DNA from 2 places in the Brevundimonas sp. Root1423 genome. Region 2 is predicted to be linked to the other one. Evidence: riboswitches for the same ligand, from Rfam matches in the RefSeq annotation. Region 2 holds a riboswitch; the other holds the start of a gene.
The links. A riboswitch is a leader RNA that binds a small molecule or an ion and turns the genes downstream of it on or off. The one in region 2 is predicted to bind glycine.
Positions count from the first base shown of each region.

Region 1: another riboswitch for glycine. It lies ahead of gcvT (glycine cleavage system aminomethyltransferase GcvT); the one in region 2 lies ahead of gcvT (glycine cleavage system aminomethyltransferase GcvT).

Region 1 is NZ_LMFL01000038.1:5,877-11,309, forward strand. It holds gene gcvPA (aminomethyl-transferring glycine dehydrogenase subunit GcvPA) at 1-1,125, opposite strand, end outside; gene gcvH (glycine cleavage system protein GcvH) at 1,153-1,515, opposite strand; gene gcvT (glycine cleavage system aminomethyltransferase GcvT) at 1,527-2,642, opposite strand; glycine riboswitch at 2,790-2,887, opposite strand; gene ASD25_RS20510 (adenosine deaminase) at 2,917-3,930, opposite strand; gene argS (arginine--tRNA ligase) at 3,963-5,433, opposite strand, start outside.
Region 2 is NZ_LMFL01000034.1:13,764-19,196, reverse strand. It holds gene ASD25_RS18535 (FMN-binding negative transcriptional regulator) at 1-197, opposite strand, end outside; gene gcvH (glycine cleavage system protein GcvH) at 197-559, opposite strand; gene gcvT (glycine cleavage system aminomethyltransferase GcvT) at 571-1,686, opposite strand; glycine riboswitch at 1,740-1,825, opposite strand; glycine riboswitch at 1,830-1,927, opposite strand; gene ASD25_RS18520 (adenosine deaminase) at 1,957-2,970, opposite strand; gene argS (arginine--tRNA ligase) at 3,001-4,803, opposite strand; gene ASD25_RS18510 (hypothetical protein) at 4,804-5,433, opposite strand, start outside.

The DNA of each region.
Region 1 (5,433 bases), on a different contig from region 2:
CAGGATTTCGACGCCCGGGATGGCGGCGAGAGCGTCGCGCGTGGCCAGCGCCTTCTCGTGGTTCAGCAGGGCCATCTTTCGCAGCCCCGTCTCGCCCAGCAGGCTCATGTGGATGGTGAAGGCCAGGGTGCACAGGCCCGAGTTGGTGCAGATGTTCGACGTCGCCTTGTCGCGGCGGATGTGCTGCTCGCGGGTCGACAGGGTCAGGACGAAGCCGCGCTTGCCGTCGGCGTCGACCGTCTCGCCGGTCAGGCGCCCCGGCATCTGGCGGACCAGCTTTTCCCGGCAGGCGAACAGGCCGACGTAGGGTCCGCCGAAATTCAGGGCGTTGCCGATCGACTGGCCCTCGGCGGCGACGATGTCGGCCCCCATTTCGCCCGGCGACTTGAGCAGGCCCATGGACACGGCCTCGGTGACCACCACGATCAGCAGAGCCCCGGCGGCGTGGGCCGCCTCGGCGATCTTGGTGACGTCCGTCGCCGTGCCGAACACGTTCGGGGTCTGGACCACGACGCAGGCGGTGTCCGGCCCGATCTGGGCGATCACCTCCGCCTCGGCGTCGACGGCGGCGGGCAGAACCTGGGTTTCGACCCCGACGGCGTGCACCACCGTCTCGGTCGCCCGGACATAGTGCGGATGCACCCCGCCCGAGATCACCGCCTTGTTGCGGCGGGTCACGCGGGTGGCCATCAGCACGCCCTCGGCCATGGCGGTCGAGCCGTCATAGAGGCTGGCGTTGGCCACCGGCATGCCGGTCAGGTTCGCGACCTGGGTCTGGAATTCGTAGAGATACTGCAGCGTGCCCTGGGCGATTTCCGGCTGGTAGGGCGTGTAGCTGGTCAGGAACTCCGACCGCTGGATCACATGGTCCACCGTCGCCGGGACGTGGTGCTTGTAGGCCCCCGCCCCGCAGAAGAAGGGCACGGAGCCGGCCGAGGCGTTCTTGGCCGCCATGGCTCCCAGCGCCCGCTCGACCTCCAGCTCGCCCGCCACGCGCGGCAGGTCGACGAAGCCGTCGCGACGCGCCGCTTCAGGCACGTCCACGAACAGGTCGTCGATGGATTTCGCGCCGATGGCCGCCAGCATGGCGGAGCGGTCGTCGGGCGTCAGCGGGAGGTAGCGCATGGCGGGGAGATCCGTGCGTGAAAGGGCTTAGAGGGTGGCCAGGAAGGCGTCGTAGGCGGCGCGGTCCATCAGGCCGTCGGTCGAGGTGTCCGACACCTTGATCTTCGCGAACCAGCCTTCGCCTTCGGGATCGGCGTTGACCGTTTCCGGGGCGGAGGCGAGGGCGGCGTTGCCTTCGATCACTTCGCCCGAGACGGGGGCGTAGACGTCCGAAGCCGCCTTGACGCTCTCGACGACGGCGAAGCTGTCGCCCTTCGAGACCGACTTGCCGGCCTCCGGCGTCTCGACGAACACCACGTCGCCCAGGGCGTCAGCGGCGTGCTTGGAGATTCCGACGGTGGCGATGTCGCCGTCGAAGCGAACCCACTCGTGATCCTTGGAGAAATGCATCGATCCGATCCTCAGGCTTTCGGTTTGCGATAGTAGCGTTGGGCGACGAAGGGCATGGCGACGACCTCGGCCGCGGCGGGCTTGCCGCGCACCAGGACCTTCAGGTCCGTGCCCAGTTCGGCGAACTGCGGCGGGACATAGCCCATGGCGATGTTGCGGCCCAGCGTCGGCGAGGGGCCGCCCGAAGTGACCGTGCCGATGACCTTGCCGTCCATGTCGGCGATCTCGGCGCCTTCGCGGGCCGGGGCGCCTTCCTTGACGCTCAGGCCGACACGGATCCGCGACGGGCCGTCGGCCAGTTCCTTCAGGATGCGGTCGGCGCCGTTGAAGTCCGCACGCTCCTTGCGCGACTTCGACAGGGCGAAGGTCAGGGCGCCCTCGACCGGGCTGGTCGAGGCGTCGATGTCGTGGCCGTGCAGCGGCAGGCCGGCCTCGAGGCGCAGGCTGTCGCGGGCGCCCAGGCCGATCGGCTTGACCCGGGCGTCCTTCAGGATCGTGTTCCAGACGCGCTCGGCCTGATCCGCCGGAACGGAAATCTCGTAGCCGTCCTCGCCGGTATAGCCCGACCGCGAAACGAAGCAGTCGCAGCCGAACAGCATCAGCCGGGCGCAGTCCATGAAGCCCATCTCGGCCAGCAGCGGCTCATGCGCGGCCATGACCTCGGCGGCCTCGGGCCCCTGGACGGCCAGCAGGGCGCGATCGTCGAGGATTTTCAGCGTCGCGTCGCCCTGCAGATTGGCTTTCAGGAAGGTGAAGTCGGCGTCCTTGTTGCCGGCGTTGACCACGACATAGAGGCCGTCATGATCTGGCTTGCCGGCCATCAGGTCGTCCATGACGCCGCCCTCGGCGTTCAGCAGCAGGCTGTATTTCTGCCGGCCCGCCTTGAGGACCGCATAGTCCCCGGGCACGAACCGTTCGAACTGGGCGATCGCGTCCTCGCCGGTGATCCTGCACTGGCCCATGTGCGAGACGTCGAACAGGCCGGCGTGCTCCCGGGTCCAGCGGTGCTCGGCCAGCACGCCCTCGTACTGCACCGGCATGTCATAGCCGCCGAAGCCCACCATGCGGGCGCCGAGCGCGCGGTGCGCGGCGTTGAGGGGCGTGGTCTTCAGGGGTTGGTCGGTCATGTTCAGGCTCCACGGTCGCGTCTTGGGGCGGAAAGCTCCGCCGTCCTCGCGCCCCCGCTGTCCTGAAGCCTGAGAGATTCCGGCCGCCAGAACCCTGACCAGCCTTGCTCCGTCGGCGCGCTCCGGAGAGCGACTTTCCAGCGTCCGTACGTCCTCGCGGTCCGTTTGCCTGAGCGTTTCCGGGGCGGTTGCGCCTTCGGCTCCGGAGCCCCCGAAAGGGCTCCGATCTCTCCCGCGAGAGCGCCGCGACCTAGGCCCCGACTCCGGGTCGGTGTCAAGCGGGACGGGCGGCGTATGCCTCGACTTCGGCGATCCGCGCGGCCTTTCCGGCCTCGTCCAGGAACGAGCCCTCGAAGCTGTTGCGCGCCAGCAGGGTGACCTGCTCCCGCGTCAGCCCCACGGCCCGCGCCAGCTGGCGATAGTTCTCGTTCACATAACCTCCGAAATAGGCCGGATCGTCGGAGTTCAGGGTGACGTGCAGACCACGCCGCAGCATTTCGGGTACGGGGTGGTCCCTGAGGTCCTTCACCACGCAGAGCTTGAGGTTCGACAGCGGGCAGACCGTCAGCGTCATCCGTTCGTCGGCCAGCCGCTCGACCAGACGCGAATCTTCCATCGAGCGGTTGCCGTGGTCCATCCGGTCGATGTGCAGCAGGTCCAGCGCCTCCCGGACATAGGCCGGCGGACCTTCCTCGCCGGCGTGGGCGCAGAGCTTGAGGCCCAGCGCGCGGGCGGCGGCGAAGACGCGTTCGAATTTCGAGGGCGGGTGTCCCACCTCTGATGAATCCAGCCCCACCCCGACGAAGTGACGCAGATACGGCTTCGCCGCCTCGAGCGTGGCGAAGGCTTCCTCCTCCGACAGGTGCCGCAGGAAACTGAGAATCAGGCCCGAGGTCACGCCCAGTTCGGCGCGGGCCCGGTCCATGCCGGCGATCAACCCCTCGACGACGACCCCGAAGGGCACGCCCCGGTCGGTATGGGTCTGGGGGTCGAAGAAAATCTCGGCGTGCCGCACGTTGTCCGCCGCCGCGCGCCCGAAATAGGCGAACGCCAGATCCTCGAAGTCGCGCCGCGTCAGCAGCACGTTCGCCCCGGCGTAGTAGATGTCGAGGAAGTCCTGCAGGTTGGAAAAGGCGTAGGCGGCGCGCACAGCCTCTACGCTGTCGAACGGAATGGTCACGCCGTTCCGCTGCGCCAGCTCGAACATCAGCTCGGGCTCGAGGCTGCCTTCGATATGGAGATGAAGCTCCGCCTTCGGCAGGCCGGCGATATAGGCGTCGAGCGACATGGGCGGCTCCGGAAACGAGCCGCCAGTCTAGCCTACATCCGCTCCGGCGTCTCGATGCCCAACAGGCGCAAGGCCGTCTCCAGCTGGTCCAGAGCGGCCTTCGACAGCGCCAGTCGCGAACCTCGGGTCGCCTCATCCGGCGCGATCAGCACCGGGCAGGCGGCGTAGAATTTGGAGAACGACTGCGCCAGCCGGTAGGCATGCTCGGCCACGACGTGGGGCATGCGCTTCTCATAGGCTTCGGCGACCGCCTGCGAGAAGGCGTCCAGCGTCAGGGCCAGGTCGCGTTCGGCCGGTTCGGCGATGACGATGGGCCCGGGCGTCGCGCCCTGTTCGGCGGCCTTGCGCAGCAGGGATTTGATCCGCACCGCCTGATACAGAAGATACGGTCCGGTCTTGCCCTCGAAGCTCATGAAGCGGTCGAGGTCGAAGACGTAGCTGGTGGTCCGGCTGTTCGACAGGTCGGCGAATTTCAGCGCCGCGACCGCCACCTTGTGGGCGGTGGCCTCGAACTCGGCCTCGGTCAGATCTTCGCCCAGATGCGCCTCGTGCAGTCGGTCGCGCGCCTTCTCCACCGCCATGGTGATCAGGTCGTGCAGCTTCAGCACCCCGCCCGCGCGGGTCTTGAACGGCTTGCCGTCCTGCCCGTTCATGGTGCCGAAGCCGAGGTGGTCCAGCGAACCCTCGGCGGCGTAACCCGCGAGATACGCCGCGCGGAACACCTGTTCGAAATGCTCCGACTGGCGCTCGTCGACGACGTAGAGAATCAGGTCGGGGTCGATGGCCTTGCGTCGGTCGAGGATCGTGGCGAGGTCGGTCGTGCCGTACATGGCCGAACCCTCTGACGAGATGACCAGCAGCGGCGGCGGGCTGGGCGCCTCGATAACGGAGCCGTCGGCCAGCTTGCGTTTGCGGGTTTCTCCGGGCCTGGCCACGTGCACCACCCGGGCGCCGTCGTCCTCGACCAGCAGGCCGGTCTTCTCGAGGTGGGCGATCATCTCGGCCATCACGGGATCGGCGTCGCTCTCGCCGTTCCACAGGTCGAAGGTCACGCCCAGGGCGCCGAACTCACGCTCCAGCGCCGTGCGGCTGACGGCGACGAAATGGGCCCACAGCGCCCGGTAGCCCGGGCGACCGCCCTGCAGCTCCGCCGTCGCCTTGCGGGCGCGGTCGCGGAAGCCGGCGTCTTCTTTGGCCATGGCCGCGGCGGCCGGATAGAGGCGTTCGAGGTCTTCCAGCGAGACCGGGCTCTGCGCCGGGAAGGGACCGTCACCCTCGGCGAGGAAGCCGTCGGCCTTGCCCTCGTCGCCGACGGCGACGATCAGCAGGCCCATCTGGAAGCCCCAGTCGCCGAAATGGGCGTCGCCCCAGACCGTGTCGCCGCGGAAGCGGAAGATGCGTTTCAGGCTCTCGCCGATGATCGACGAGCGCAAATGGCCGACGTGCATCGGCTTGGCCACGTTCGGGCCGCCGAAGTCGATGATGACCTTGCGCGCCGTGGCG
Region 2 (5,433 bases):
CAGAAAGGATTGGCGCGCGCGACATGGCCGACAAGGGCCGTGATCCGGCCGTCAGCGCCATGCTCGGCCAAAAGCGGAGCGTGGGCGGCCAGCAGGCGGCCTTCGGCGTGGACGACAAGGCTCGCCAGCGGGCTGGCGCCGATCAGCGCAGCCAGCTGTGCGGGGTCATCCTCGACGAAGGCGCCGGGCCGATACATCAGAGGGTGGCGAGGAAGGCGTCGTAGGCGGCGCGGTCCATCAGGCCGTCGGTCGAGGCGTCGGACACCTTGATCTTCGCGAACCAGCCTTCGCCTTCGGGATCGGCGTTGACGGTTTCCGGGGCGGAGGCGAGGGCGGCGTTGCCCTCGATCACCTCGCCCGAGACCGGGGCGTAGACGTCCGAAGCCGCCTTGACGCTCTCGACGACGGCGAAGCTGTCGCCCTTCGAGACAGTCTTGCCGGCGTCCGGCGTCTCGACGAACACCACGTCGCCCAGGGCGTCAGCGGCGTGCTTGGAAATTCCGACGGTGGCGACGTCGCCATCGAAGCGAACCCACTCATGATCCTTGGAGAAATGCATCGGTCCGATCCTCAGGCTTTCGGTTTGCGATAGTAGCGTTGGGCGACGAAGGGGGTGGCGACGACCTCGGCCGCGGCGGGCTTGCCGCGCACGATGACCTTCAGATCGGTCCCCAGCTCGGCGAACTTCGGCGGGACATAGCCCATGGCGATATTGCGGCCCAGCGTCGGCGAGGGTCCGCCCGAGGTGATCGCGCCGATGACGTTTCCGTTCATGTCGGCGATCTCGGCGCCTTCACGGGCCGGGGCGCCTTCCTTGACGCTCAGGCCGATGCGGACGCGGTCCGGGCCGTCGGCCAGTTCCTTCAGGATGCGGTCGGCGCCGTTGAAGTCCGCGCGCTCCTTGCGCGACTTGGACAGGGCGAAGGTCAGGGCGCCTTCGACCGGGCTGGTCGAGGCGTCGATGTCGTGTCCGTGCAGCGGCAGGCCGGCCTCGAGGCGCAGGCTGTCGCGGGCGCCCAGACCGATCGGCTTGACGCGGGCGTCCTTCAGGATCTCGTTCCAGACGCGCTCGGCCTGATCGGCAGGCACGGAAATCTCGTAGCCGTCCTCGCCCGTGTAGCCCGAGCGGGAGATGAAGCAGTCGCAGCCGAACAGCATCAGCCGGGCGCATTCCATGAAGCCCATCTCGGCCAGCAGAGGCTCGTGGGCGGCCATGACCTCGGCGGCCTCGGGGCCCTGGATTGCGATCAGCGCGCGGTCGTCGAGGACCTTCAGCGTCGCATCGCCCTGCAGATTGGCCTGCAGGAAGGCGAAGTCGGCGTCCTTGTTGCCGGCGTTGACCACGACATAGAGGCCGTCGTGGTCGGGCTTGCCGGCCATCAGGTCGTCCATGATGCCGCCCTCGGCGTTCAGCAGCAGGCTGTATTTCTGCTTGCCGGCCTTCAGGATCGCATAGTCGCCGGGGACGAAGCGTTCGAACTGGGCGACGGCGTCCTCGCCGGTGATCTTGCACTGGCCCATGTGCGAGACGTCGAACAGGCCCGCGTGTTCGCGGGTCCAGCGGTGCTCGGCCAGCACGCCCTCGTACTGCACCGGCATGTCATAGCCGCCGAAGCCCACCATGCGGGCGCCCGCCGCGCGGTGTGCGGCGTTGAGGGGCGTGGTCTTCAGGGCTTCGTCGGTCATCTGAACTCTCGCGGTCGCGTGTTGAGGCGGAAGCTCCGCCGTCCTCGCGCCCCCGCTGTCCTGAAGCCTGAGAGATTCCGACGTCCTCAATGAGGTCGCCTTGCTCCGTCGGCGCGCTCCGAAGAGCGACTTTCCAGCGTCCGAATGTCCTCGCGGTCCGTTTGCCTGAGCGTTTCCGGGGCGGTTGCGCCTTCGGCTCCGAAGCCTCCGAAAAGGCCCCGATCTCTCCCGCGAGAGCGAGCGGACCTAGGCCCCGACTCCGGCGCGAAGTCAAGCGGAACGGGCGGCCCACGCCTCCACTTCGGCGATCCGGGCGGCCTTGTCAGCGTCGCTGAGGAAGGACCCTTCGAAGCTGTTGCGGGCCAAGAGCGTGATCTGGTCCCTCGTCAGGCCCACGGCCTCGGCCAGCTGGCGATAGTTCTCATTCACATAGCCGCCGAAATAGGCCGGATCGTCCGAGTTCAGGGTCACGTGCAGGCCGCGACGAAGCATCTCCGGCACGGGATGGTCCTTCAGATCCTTCACCACGCAGAGCTTGAGGTTGGACAACGGGCAGACCGTCAACGTCATCCGTTCGTCAGCCAGCCGCTCGACCAGACGCGGGTCCTCCATCGAGCGGTTGCCGTGGTCCATACGATCGATTTGCAGCAGGTCCAGCGCCTCCCAGACATAGGCCGGCGGACCTTCCTCGCCGGCATGGGCGCAGAGCTTAAGGCCGAGGTCGCGGGCGGCGGCGAAGACGCGTTTGAACTTGGACGGCGGATGGCCGACCTCGGACGAATCCAGTCCCACTCCGATGAAGTGGTGCAGATACGGCTTCGCCGCCTCCAGAGTGGCGAAGGCCTCGTCCTCGGTCAGATGCCGCAGGAAGCTGAGGATCAGTCCGGAGGTGACGCCCAACTCGGCCTTCGCCCGGTCCATGCCCGCGATCAGACCCTCGACCACGACCTCGAACGGGACGCCGCGATCGGTGTGGGTCTGGGGGTCGAAGAAAATTTCGGCGTGCCGGACGTTGTCGGCCGCGGCGCGCTGGAAATAGGCGAAGGCCAGGTCCTCGAAGTCGCGCCGCGTCAGCAGCACGTTCGCACCGGCGTAATAGATGTCGAGGAAGTCCTGCAGGTTCGAAAAGTCATAGGCGGCGCGCACCGCCTCGACGCTGTCGAACGGAATGGCCACGCCGTTCCGCTGGGCCAGTTCGAACATCAGTTCGGGCTCGAGGCTGCCCTCGATGTGAAGATGCAGTTCGGCCTTGGGCAGGCCGGCGATATAGGCGTCGAGCGACATGGGCGGCTCCGGTGAGGCGCCCAGTCTAACCTACATCCGCTCCGGCGTGTCGATGCCCAGCAGGCGAAGCGCCGTCTCCAGCTGGTCCAGCGCCGCCTTCGACAGCGCCAGCCGCGAACCCCGCGTCGCCTCCTCCGGCGCGATCAACACCGGGCAGGCGGCGTAGAATTTCGAGAACGACTGCGCCAGCCGGTAGGCGTGCTCGGCCATGACATGCGGCATCCGCTTGTCGTAGGCTTCGGCGACCGCCTGCGAGAAGGCGTCCAGAGTCAGGGCCAGATCGCGCTCGGCCGGTTCGGCGATGACGATGGGCCCCGGCGCCGCGCCCTGGTCCGCGCCCTTGCGCAGCAGGGATTTGATGCGCACGGCCTGGTACAGCAGATAGGGGCCGGTCTTGCCCTCGAAGCTCATGAAGCGGTCAAGGTCGAAGACGTAGCTCGTCGTCCGGCTGTTCGAGAGGTCGGCGAATTTCAGGGCGGCGACGGCCACCTTGTGGGCGATGGCCTCGAACTCGGCCTCGCTGAGGTCCTCGCCCAGATGCGCCTCGTGCAGCCGGTCGCGCGCCTTCTCCACCGCCATCGTGATCAGGTCGTGCAGCTTCAGAACGCCGCCCGCCCGGGTCTTGAAGGGCTTGCCGTCGGGGCCGTTCATGGTGCCGAAGCCGAGGTGGTCCAGCGATCCTTCGGCCGCGTAGCCTGCCAGATAGGCCGCGCGGAACACCTGTTCGAAATGCTCGGCCTGCCGCTCGTCGACGACGTACAGGATCAGGTCCGGGTCGATGGCCTTGCGGCGGTCCAGGATCGTGGCCAGGTCGGTCGTGCCGTACATGGCCGAGCCTTCCGAGCTGATGACCAGCAGCGGCGGCGGGCTGGGGGCCTCGATCACCGAGCCGTCGGCCAGCTTCTTCTTGCGGGTCTCGCCGGGGCGGGCGACGTGGACCACCCGGGCGCCGTCGTCCTCGACCAGCAGGCCAGTCTTCTCGAGGTGGGCGATCATCTCGGCCATGACCGGGTCGGCGTCGCTCTCGCCGTTCCACAGGTCGAAGGTCACGCCCAGGGCGCCGAACTCACGTTCCAGCGCGGTGCGGCTGACGGCGACGAAATGGGCCCATAGCGCGCGATAACCGGGGCGTCCGCCCTGCAGTTCGGCCGTCGCCTTGCGGGCGCGGTCGCGGAAGCCGGCGTCTTCCTTGGCCATGGCGGCGGCGGCGGGATAGAGCCGCTCCAGATCCTCAAGCGAGACCGGGCTTTCGGCCGGGAAGGGGCCATCGCCCTCGGCGAGGAAACCGTCGGCCTTGCCCTCATCGCCCACGGCGACGATCAGCAGCCCCATCTGGAATCCCCAGTCGCCGAAATGGGCGTCGCCCCAGACGGTGTCGCCGCGGAAGCGGAACAGCCGCTTCAGACTCTCGCCGATGATGGACGAGCGCAGGTGGCCGACGTGCATCGGCTTGGCCACGTTCGGGCCGGCGAAATCGATGACCACCTTGCGTGGCGCGGTGACCGTCGAGGCGCCGGAATGATCGGCGTCGGCGGCGACCTCGGCGGCCCGCGCCGACAGGGCGGCGTCGGCCAGCTTGAGATTGATAAAGCCCGGTCCCGCGACCTCGACCGAGGACAGGCGCGTATCGCCGGCCAGCCGTTCGGCGACCCGGGTCGCCAGTTCACGCGGATTGGCCTTCAGCGCCTTGGCGGCGGCGAGGGCTCCGTTGGACTGGAAGTCGGCCAGGTCCGGTCGGTCCGAGGTGGTCACGCGGGCCAGGGCGGCGTCCACGCCTTCGGCGGCGAAGGCGGCCCCGACCGCTTCGCCCAGGACGGTTCTGAGGTCGGTCATTTACTGGGCCGGCGGAGGGGTGGCCGCGGCCGTGCCCGCATTGACGCGGAACCGGCTGCCGGAGCGGTTGAACTCGGCCATCTGGGGCGTGACGTCGAAGCCGACCAGGATTTCGAAATTGTCCCCGCTGGTCGTGGCGTTGGCGCGCGGGATGACGATGGTCTGGTCCTGGGTGACGGTTGCGGTCTGGGCGTCGTCGAAGTCGACCGGCAGGTCGAAATATTCCTTGGCCAGAATGGCGCGGTTCCGCTCGGTCACCGCAATCCAGTAACGGTAGGTGCGGCCATCGCCCTGGGCCTGCGGTCCGCGGCCAAGGTTGAACAGCATGCGCATCTCGACCGTGATGGGGTCGTCATTCATGTAGCCGCAGTCGGACACAAGGCCCTCGATCTCGCCGGTGTAGCCGACGTTGGCGGCCGCGACCCGGTCGCCGGTCAGTTCGACGTAGCGGGCGGCGTCGTAGAGGATTTTCACATAGGGGCAGGGGCCGGCGGCGGACCGCTCGCGCAGGGGGGCGATGCGAGGCGGACGCGGCCTGTCCGACTGTTCGCCCGGTTGCTGCTGCTCCTGCCCGGGACGGCTGCTCTGGCCCGGACGGGTCTGCTGCGCACCGGCGACGGCCGGAACCAG